DNA from 2 places in the Streptomyces avidinii genome. Region 1 is predicted to be linked to the other one. Evidence: riboswitches for the same ligand, from Rfam matches in the RefSeq annotation. Region 1 holds a riboswitch; the other holds the start of a gene.
What was found. Region 1 has a riboswitch for ZMP and ZTP ahead of OG373_RS08590 (bifunctional 5,10-methylenetetrahydrofolate dehydrogenase/5,10-methenyltetrahydrofolate cyclohydrolase). Riboswitches for the same ligand answer to the same signal wherever they lie in the genome.

Region 2: linked by a shared signal. The riboswitch ahead of glyA (serine hydroxymethyltransferase) and the one ahead of OG373_RS08590 (bifunctional 5,10-methylenetetrahydrofolate dehydrogenase/5,10-methenyltetrahydrofolate cyclohydrolase) in region 1 are both predicted to bind ZMP and ZTP.

What each region holds. Positions count from the first base shown of each region.
Region 1 covers NZ_CP108863.1:1,917,167-1,921,609, forward strand. Annotated here, with positions in the region: gene OG373_RS08585 (MAB_1171c family putative transporter) at 1-630, shown strand, start outside; gene OG373_RS08590 (bifunctional 5,10-methylenetetrahydrofolate dehydrogenase/5,10-methenyltetrahydrofolate cyclohydrolase) at 732-1,577, opposite strand; ZMP/ZTP riboswitch at 1,674-1,774, opposite strand; gene OG373_RS08595 (class I SAM-dependent methyltransferase) at 1,832-2,593, shown strand; gene OG373_RS08600 (RNA polymerase sigma factor) at 2,808-4,397, shown strand; gene OG373_RS08605 (DUF2201 family putative metallopeptidase) at 4,402-4,443, opposite strand, start outside.
Region 2 covers NZ_CP108863.1:3,730,277-3,734,719, reverse strand. Annotated here, with positions in the region: gene rocD (ornithine--oxo-acid transaminase) at 1-1,027, opposite strand, end outside; ZMP/ZTP riboswitch at 1,159-1,249, shown strand; gene glyA (serine hydroxymethyltransferase) at 1,284-2,552, shown strand; gene trpS (tryptophan--tRNA ligase) at 2,760-3,773, shown strand; gene OG373_RS16305 (2'-5' RNA ligase family protein) at 3,871-4,443, shown strand, end outside.

The DNA of each region.
Region 1 (4,443 bases):
CGCACGGGGCTGGCCCTGATCGTCGTCGCCGGGCTGATGGACCTGGCCTACCTGGCCGCCAAGTGGGCCTCGGTCGTCGCCCGGTGGGCGGGCCGCGACTGGGTGTTCCTGTCCACGGACGTGGCGCCGCCGCTGGCCTCGGCGTCCGCGTTGCTGCTCGGCGCCGGGTTCGTCGTGCCGCTGGTCGGCGGGTCGGCGACGTGGCAGGCCTTCGGCCAGTACCGGCGGCTGCGCCCGCTGTGGAAGGCACTGCGCGGATTCGCCGCGGCCCAGGGCCGGACCGTCCCGCTGGCCTGGTGGTCCTCGGTGGGGATCCGGCTGCTCCACCGCGAGTCGGTCATCGACGACGGCATCCTGGCGCTGGCCGGCTGGTTCGACCCCGCCGTGCGCAGCGCCGCGTACGAGGCCGCGCGCGGCCAGGGCGTGAGCGAGGCCCGGGCCTCGGCCGTGGCGGACGCCGCCATGCTCGCCGCCGCGTGCGAGCGCCGGGCCGCCTCGGAGGCGGCCGCCCGGCCTCCGCAGCAGCCCGAGCCGCCGCGGCTGTCCGACCAGCCGCTGACCGCGCTGGCGCGTGAGTTCCGTACCTCCCCCATCGTCGCCACGGCCGCCCGTACCGCCGCCGGGGTCTGAGAGCCGGGCCCGGAAGCGGGAGCCCGCAAGCCGGCGCCGGAAAGCCGGGGCCCGAAACGGGAACGCCCCGGACCCGTGGGCCCGGGGCGTTCGATCCGCGGTCAGAGCTCCGCGAGGTCCAGCCCGGCCTGCGCGGCGGCCGCCATGACGGTCTGCTCCAGCAGGACGGCGATGGTCATCGGGCCGACGCCGCCCGGTACCGGGGTGATCAGCGAGGCCCGGGCGGCGGCCGACTCGAAGTGCACGTCGCCGACGTTGCCCTCGTTGTAGCCGGCGTCCAGCACCACCGCGCCCGGCTTGATGTCCTCGCCCCGGATGAAGTCGGCCTTGCCCACGGCGGCGACCAGCACGTCCGCCTGGCGCACGATCGAGGAGAGGTCCCGGGTGCGCGAGTGACAGTAGGTGACGGTGGCGTTCTGCTCCAGCAGCAGCATCCCGGCCGGCTTGCCCAGGATCGCGCTGCGGCCGACGACGACGGCGTGCTTGCCGGTCAGGTCCACGTCGTAGGCGGCGAGGAGGCGCATGATGCCGCCGGGGGTGCAGGAGACGAAGCCCGGCAGCCCGAAGCCCATGGCGGCGAAGGAGTGCATGGTGACCCCGTCGACGTCCTTGCCCGGGGCGATGGCCTCGAAGGCGGCGCGCTCGTCGATGTGGTGCGGGACGGGGTGCTGGAGCAGGATGCCGCTGATCTCCGGGTCCTCGGAGAGGGCGGTGATCGCGGCGACGAGCTCCTGCGTGGTGGTCGACGCCGGCAGCTCCACGTGGCGTGAGGTGATCCCGGCCTTGGCGCAGCGGTTCTGCTTCATGCGGACGTAGGTGACGGAGGCGGGGTCCTCGCCGACCAGCACGGTCGCCAGACAGGGCGCGGTACCGGTGCGCTCGGTGATCTTCGCCGCGCGGGCGGCGGTCTGCTCCGAGATGCGGCGGGCGAGGGCGGTGCCGTCCATCAGCCGGGCCGTGGCGGTGGCGTCGGCGGAGGCGCCGGCAGGGGCTGAGGCAGTCTGGGCAGTCGTCACGGGGTCTCCTGAACGTCGCTGCGGATCGCGGTTCGCCCAGGCGCGCGGCAGTCGACGTACCGGAGTGCTCAGTACGCCGGGCCGCTCCCCGGTGGTGATCCACCCGAACGCCAGTCACGGCCCGCCGACCACTGTAGTCGACATATCCGGTGGTTGACGGGCGTCCGACCTGGGACGATCAAGGCATGACGCGTACTTTCGACCATCTTGTCGCCGAGGCCGAGTCCGTCTCCGTGGACGGCTGGGACTTCTCCTGGCTCGACGGCCGGGCCACCGAGCAGCGCCCCTCCTGGGGCTACCAGCGGCTGATGGCCGAGCGCCTGGCACGCGCCCGGTCGGCCCTGGACATCCAGACCGGCGGGGGTGAGGTCCTGGCCGGGTCCGGTCCGCTGCCCCCGCTGATGGTGGCCACCGAGTCCTGGCCGCCCAACATCGAGAGGGCGACACGGCTGCTGCACCCGCTGGGCGCGGTGGTGGTCGCGGACTCCGACGAGCCGCCGCTGCCCTTCGGCGACGACGCCTTCGAGCTGGTGACCAGCCGGCACCCGGTGACCATCTGGTGGGAGGAGATCGCGCGGGTGCTGACGCCGGGCGGCACCTACCTCTCGCAGCAGGTCGGTCCGGCGAGCGTCTTCGAGCTCGTCGAGTACTTCCTCGGCCCGCAGCCGCAGGAGGTCCGGCGTGCCCGGCACCCCGACGACGCGGTCGCCGACGCCACCCGGGTCGGCCTCGAAGTGGTCGATCTGCGCTCCGAACGACTGCGCACGGAGTTCCACGACATCGGAGCCGTGATCTACTTTCTACGGAAGGTGATCTGGATGGTGCCCGGCTTCACGGTCGGGCAGTACCGGGACCGGTTGCGCGAGCTGCACGAACAGATCGAACGCGAAGGTCCGTTCGTCGCACACACCGCCCGTTTCCTCGTCGAGGCCCGCAAAAAAGGCTGACGCGAAGGGCGGACGGATCTGCGCCGGATCGGTTGCGCGAACACAGCGTGGCGCAGGTCACTCAATTCAGCGCGTAACGAATCGACTCGGGCATGCGATGAACCGACAGGTGTCCTCGCGCGGCCCGGAATACAGACCCCCCTCGGGTCTGTTTCCCGAGTTCGCGCGATGATGTCCCGCCCACCCTTTATCTGTTCGCAACGAGAGGCTCCTTGTGTCGCTCAGCCCGTCCCGTACGTTCCCTCCGGAGATCGCCGAATCGGAGGCCCTCGTCGCGCTCGTCGAGCGCGGCCGCGAGCAGGGTCACATCAACGGTGACGACGTGCGCCAGGCCTTCGAGGCCGGCCGCATCCCGGTGGACCAGTGGAAGCGGGTCCTGCGCAGCCTGAACCAGGTCCTGGACGAGGAGGGTGTCGCCCTTCACGTCAGCGCGGCCCCCGCCACCAAGGCTGCCGCCAAGAAGCCCCGCAAGGCTGCCGCCGCCCCGGCCCGTACCGTGGCCAAGAAGGCCACCCCCGCGCCGCGCCCCATCGGCGCGCGCAAGACGGCGGCCGCCACCGCGGCCGCGCCCACCGCCACGGCGATATCCGCTCCGTCGGCCGCCGCCATCGACGACGACGCGTCGGCCGAGGCCGCCGCCGAGCCGAAGAAGCGCACGGTCAAGAAGACCGCCGCCAAGAAGACCGCCGTGAAGAAGACCGCCGCGGCGAAGAAGACCAGCGCCAAGGACGCCGACGAGGGCGAGACCCCCGTCGCCGAGGGCGAGGACTGGGCTGCCGAGGACCTCGCCGACGAGGCGGAGGACGAGGCGCCCAAGGCCGGCGGCACCCAGGGCTTCGTCCTGTCCGACGACGACGAGGACGACGCCCCGGCGCAGACGGTCATGGTGGCCGGTGCCACCGCCGACCCCGTCAAGGACTACCTGAAGCTGATCGGCAAGGTGCCGCTCCTCAACGCCGAGCAGGAGGTGGAGCTCGCCAAGCGCATCGAGGCGGGCCTGTTCTCCGAGTACAAGCTCGAAGAGGAGGAGGACCACAAGCCCGCCTTCAAGCGTGAGCTGGAGATCCTGGTCGAGGACGGCCGCCGCGCGAAGAACCACCTGCTGGAGGCCAACCTCCGCCTCGTGGTCTCCCTCGCCAAGCGCTACACCGGCCGCGGCATGCTCTTCCTGGACCTGATCCAGGAGGGCAACGTCGGCCTGATCCGCGCCGTGGAGAAGTTCGACTACACCAAGGGCTTCAAGTTCTCCACGTATGCGACCTGGTGGATCCGGCAGGCGATCACGCGCGCCATGGCCGACCAGTCGCGCACCATCCGCATCCCGGTGCACATGGTCGAGATCATCAACAAGCTCGCCCGTGTGCAGCGCCAGATGCTCCAGGACCTGGGCCGCGAGCCCACCCCGGAGGAGCTGGGCAAGGAACTCGACATGACCCCCGAGAAGGTCATCGAGGTCCAGAAGTACGGCCGCGAGCCGATCTCCCTGCACACCCCCCTGGGTGAGGAGGGCGACAGCGAGTTCGGTGACCTCATCGAGGACTCCGAGGCGGTCGTCCCGGCGGACGCGGTGTCCTTCACCTTCCTCCAGGAGCAGCTCCAGTCCATCCTGGGCACGCTCTCGGAGCGCGAGGCGGGCGTGGTCTCCATGCGCTACGGCCTCAACGACGGCCAGCCGAAGACCCTGGACGAGATCGGCCGCGTGTACGGGGTCACCCGTGAGCGCATCCGCCAGATCGAGTCCAAGACCATGTCGAAGCTGCGCCACCCGTCGCGTTCGCAGGTGCTGCGCGACTACCTCGACTAAGAGGTCAGGCCAGTCGGAAGACCGGCCCCCTGGGTGTGAACGGCAG
Region 2 (4,443 bases), 1.8 Mb from region 1:
CCGCCCACAGCCCGCGGCCGCGTACGGCGGTCACCGCGCCCCCGCCGACCAGCAGGTTCAGCTCACGGTGCAGGTGCTCGCCCAGCTCGGTGGCGCGGCCCTGGAACTCGCCGGTCCGGAGCATCGCGATCACCTCCAGGGCGACGGCGCACGCGAGCGGGTTCCCGCCGAAGGTGGACCCGTGCTGGCCGGGCCGGAACACCCCGAGCACGTCCCGGTCGGCGACGACGGCCGACACCGGCACCACGCCGCCGCCGAGCGCCTTGCCGAGGATGTACACGTCCGGGACGACGTCCTCGTGCTCGCACGCGAAGGTCCGGCCCGTCCGTCCCAGCCCCGACTGGATCTCGTCCGCCATGAAGAGGACGTTCCGCTCGCGGGTCAGCTCCCGTACGCCGCGCAGGTACCCGGCGGGCGGAACCAGCACGCCCGCCTCGCCCTGGATCGGCTCCAGCAGCACGGCCACCGTGTTCTCGGTGACGGCGTGCGCCAGCGCGGTGAGGTCCCCGTACGGGACGATCTCGAAGCCCGGCGTGTACGGCCCGAAGTGGTCGCGGGCGTCGTGGTCCGTGGAGAAGGAGACGATGGTCGTGGTCCGCCCGTGGAAGTTGTCGGCGGCGACCACGATCTTGGCGTGCCCGTCCGGGACGCCCTTGACCTCGTAGCCCCACTTGCGGGCGGTCTTCACCGCCGTCTCCACGGCCTCCGCGCCCGTGTTCATGGGGAGCACCATCTCCTTGCCGCACAGCGCGGCGAGCTCGGTACAGAACTCGGCGAAGCGGTCGTGGTGGAAGGCGCGCGAGGTGAGCGTGACCCGTTCCAGCTGGGCACGGGCGGCGTCGATCAGACGGCGGTTGCCGTGCCCGAAGTTGAGGGCCGAGTACCCGGCGAGCATGTCGAGGTATCTGCGGCCCTCGACATCGGTCATCCAGGCGCCTTCCGCGGACGCGACGACCAGGGGCAGCGGGTGGTAATTGTGCGCGCTGTGCGCGTCTGCGGAGCGGATGGCATCAGCAGTTGTCGACACGGGGTCTCCGATCGTCCGTCCGGCGCGGTGAAGCGCCGGGTGAAGCGGTGACGAGGGTGGCGTCACCTTCTTATCGTCGCTCGAATACCGGACGCAGAAACCTCTCTTCCGGCGCGCCCGCTAAGGTGTCCGGTACGCACGGCGACTGGCGTACGGAGAACCAACTCCGGGGGAGTCGTGCGCGCTCGACCGCATACAGGGCCGCTCGCCTGGGCCTCGCGGGGTACCGATCACATCGACCCCGGAGGAGCCCGCCATGTCCGCGAGCCGCCATCCCGCCCTTTTGGCCACCGACCCCGAGCTGGCGTCGTTCGTCGCGGCGGAGGAAGTACTGCAGGCACAGACCCTGCGCCTGATCCCCAGCGAGAACTACGTGTCCGCGGCCGTCCTCGAAGCCTCCGGCACCGTGCTGCAGAACAAGTACAGCGAGGGCTACCCCGGCCGCCGCTACTACGAGGGCCAGCAGAACATCGACCGCGTCGAGGCGCTGGCCGTCGAGCGGGCCAAGGGCCTGTTCGGCGTGGACCACGCCAACGTGCAGCCGTACTCCGGCTCGCCCGCCAACCTGGCCGTGTACCTGGCCTTCGCGAAGCCGGGCGACACCGTGATGGGCATGGCCCTGCCGATGGGCGGGCACCTGACGCACGGCTGGGGCGTCTCGGCGACCGGTTCCTGGTTCCGGGGCGTCCAGTACGGCGTGCGGGCGGACACCGGGCTGATCGACTACGACGCGGTGCGCGACCTGGCCCTCGCCGAGCGGCCCAAGCTGATCTTCTGCGGCGGTACCGCCCTGCCCCGGACCATCGACTTCGCCGCCTTCGCCGAGATCGCGCGCGAGGCCGGCTCGATCCTGGTCGCGGACGTGGCCCACATCGCGGGCCTGATCGCGGGCGGCGCGCACCCGTCCCCGGCGGACCACGTCGACGTCATCTCGACCACCACGCACAAGACCCTGCGCGGTCCGCGGGGCGCGATGCTGATGTGCCGGGAGGAGCACGCGAAGGCCATCGACAAGGCGGTCTTCCCGGGCCTCCAGGGCGGCCCGCACAACCAGACGACGGCCGGTATCGCGGTGGCGCTGCACGAGGCCGCGCAGCCGTCGTTCGTCTCCTACGCCCACGCCGTCGTCGCCAATGCCAAGGCGCTGGCCGCGGCGCTGCTGCAGAAGGGCTTCGACCTGGTCTCGGGCGGTACGGACAACCACCTGATCCTGATCGACCTGACGGGCAAGGACGTACCGGGCAAGATCGCGGCCAAGGCCCTCGACCGGGCGGGCATCGTCGTGAACTACAACACGGTGCCGTTCGACCCGCGCAAGCCGTTCGATCCCTCGGGCGTGCGGATCGGTACGCCGTCGCTGACGTCCCGCGGGCTGTCCACCGAGCACATGCCGCTGGTGGCGGACTGGATCTCGCGGGCGGTCGACGCCGCCGCGAAGGGGGACGAGCAGGCCCTCGCCGCGATCCGCGCGGAGGTGACGGACCTCATGGCCGCCTTCCCGGCCCCGGGGCTGCCGCTCGCCTGACGCGCGGCCGGGGTCCGGGGGCGCCGCCCCCGGACCCCGCGCCCCGAACGCCGGCGAGGCCGGGTCTCCGGCCCGCCCGGCGTCCGGGGGCGTCCCGAGTCGCAGCGGTGCCCACGGAGCGGATCGGCGGAAATCGGTCGCTCGGCCGGGGTGGGATCGGGCCTGCGGCGGGCACGGGCCCGTCCCCGCACCTGAGAGAATGAAGCCATGGCTTCTGATCGTCCTCGCGCGCTCTCCGGCATCCAGCCCACCTCCGGCTCGTTCCACCTCGGGAACTACCTCGGAGCCATCCGCCAGTACGTCGCCCTGCAGGAGACGCACGACGCCTTCTACATGGTGGTCGACCTGCACGCGATCACCATGCCGCAGGATCCGAAGGACCTGCGCGCGAACACCCGCCTGTCCGCCGCCCAGCTGCTCGCGGCCGGCCTGGATCCCGAGCGCTGCACGCTCTTCGTCCAGAGCCACGTGCCCGAGCACGCCCAGCTCGGCTGGGTCATGAACTGCATCACCGGTTTCGGCGAGGCCAGCCGCATGACCCAGTTCAAGGACAAGTCCGCCAAGGGCGGCGTCAACAGCGCCAGCGTCGGCCTGTTCACGTACCCGATCCTCCAGGTCGCCGACATCCTGCTGTACCAGGCGAACGCGGTCCCCGTCGGCGAGGACCAGCGCCAGCACATCGAGCTGACCCGCGACCTGGCGGAGCGCTTCAACCAGCGCTACGGACGGACCTTCACCCTGCCCGCCGCGCACATCGTCAAGGAGGTCGCGAAGATCTACGACCTCCAGGACCCGGCGATCAAGATGTCGAAGTCCGCGTCGTCCCCCAAGGGCCTGATCAACCTCCTCGACGAGCCCAAGGTCACCGAGAAGAAGATCAAGAGCGCGGTCACCGACACCGAGGCGGAGATCCGCTTCGACCCGGAGAAGAAGCCCGGCGTCAGCAACCTGCTCACGATCTTCTCCACCCTCACGGGCGAGACGATCACCGAGCTGGAGGCGAAGTACGAGGGCAAGGGCTACGGCGCGCTGAAGACCGACCTGGCCGGCGTGATGGTCGATTTCGTCACACCCTTCAAGCAGCGCACCCAGGAATACCTCGACGACCCCGAGACGCTGGATTCGCTCCTGGCCAAGGGCGCGGAGAAGGCCCGTGCGGTCGCCGCCGAGACGCTCGCGCAGGCCTACGACCGCCTCGGTCTGCTGCCCGCCAAGCACTGACGAACGCAACTACGGACAGAGAGCCCTGGCACGAACGGGGGTGCTGCCGCCACACTGGGGCGGCAGCAGTCCACAGCGACAAGCGGAGGAGAGATACGTGGGGACCGTAACGCTCGGCGTTTCGATCGCGGTCCCGGAGCCGTACGGCAGCCAGCTCCAGGAGCTGCGCGCGGGCTTCGGGGACGCCGCCGCGCACGGCATCCCCACGCACGTCACCCTCGTTCCGCCGACCGAGGTGGAGGCGGACCGCCTCCCCGCGATCAGGGCCCACCTGGCCGAGGTCGCGGCCGCCTCCCGGTCCTTCCGGATGCGGCTGGGCGGCACCGGGACCTTCCGCCCCGTCTCGCCGGTCGTCTTCGTCAAGATCGTCGACGGGGCCGGCGGCTGCGATCACCTCCAGGGCGAGGTCCGCGACCCCGACGGGCCGCTCAGCCGCGACCTGGCGTTCCCGTACCACCCGCACGTCACGGTCGCCCACGGGATCTCCGAGGAGTCGATGGACCTGGCGTTCACGACCCTCGCCGAGTACGCCGCCGAGTGGATCTGCGAGGGCTTCGCGCTCTACGAGCAGGGCTCGGACGGGGTCTGGCGCAAGCTGCGCGAGTACCCGTTCGGGAGCGGGCCGACCTGCGTCCCGGCGCAGGCGGGCTCACCCGCCGACCAGGCGGCC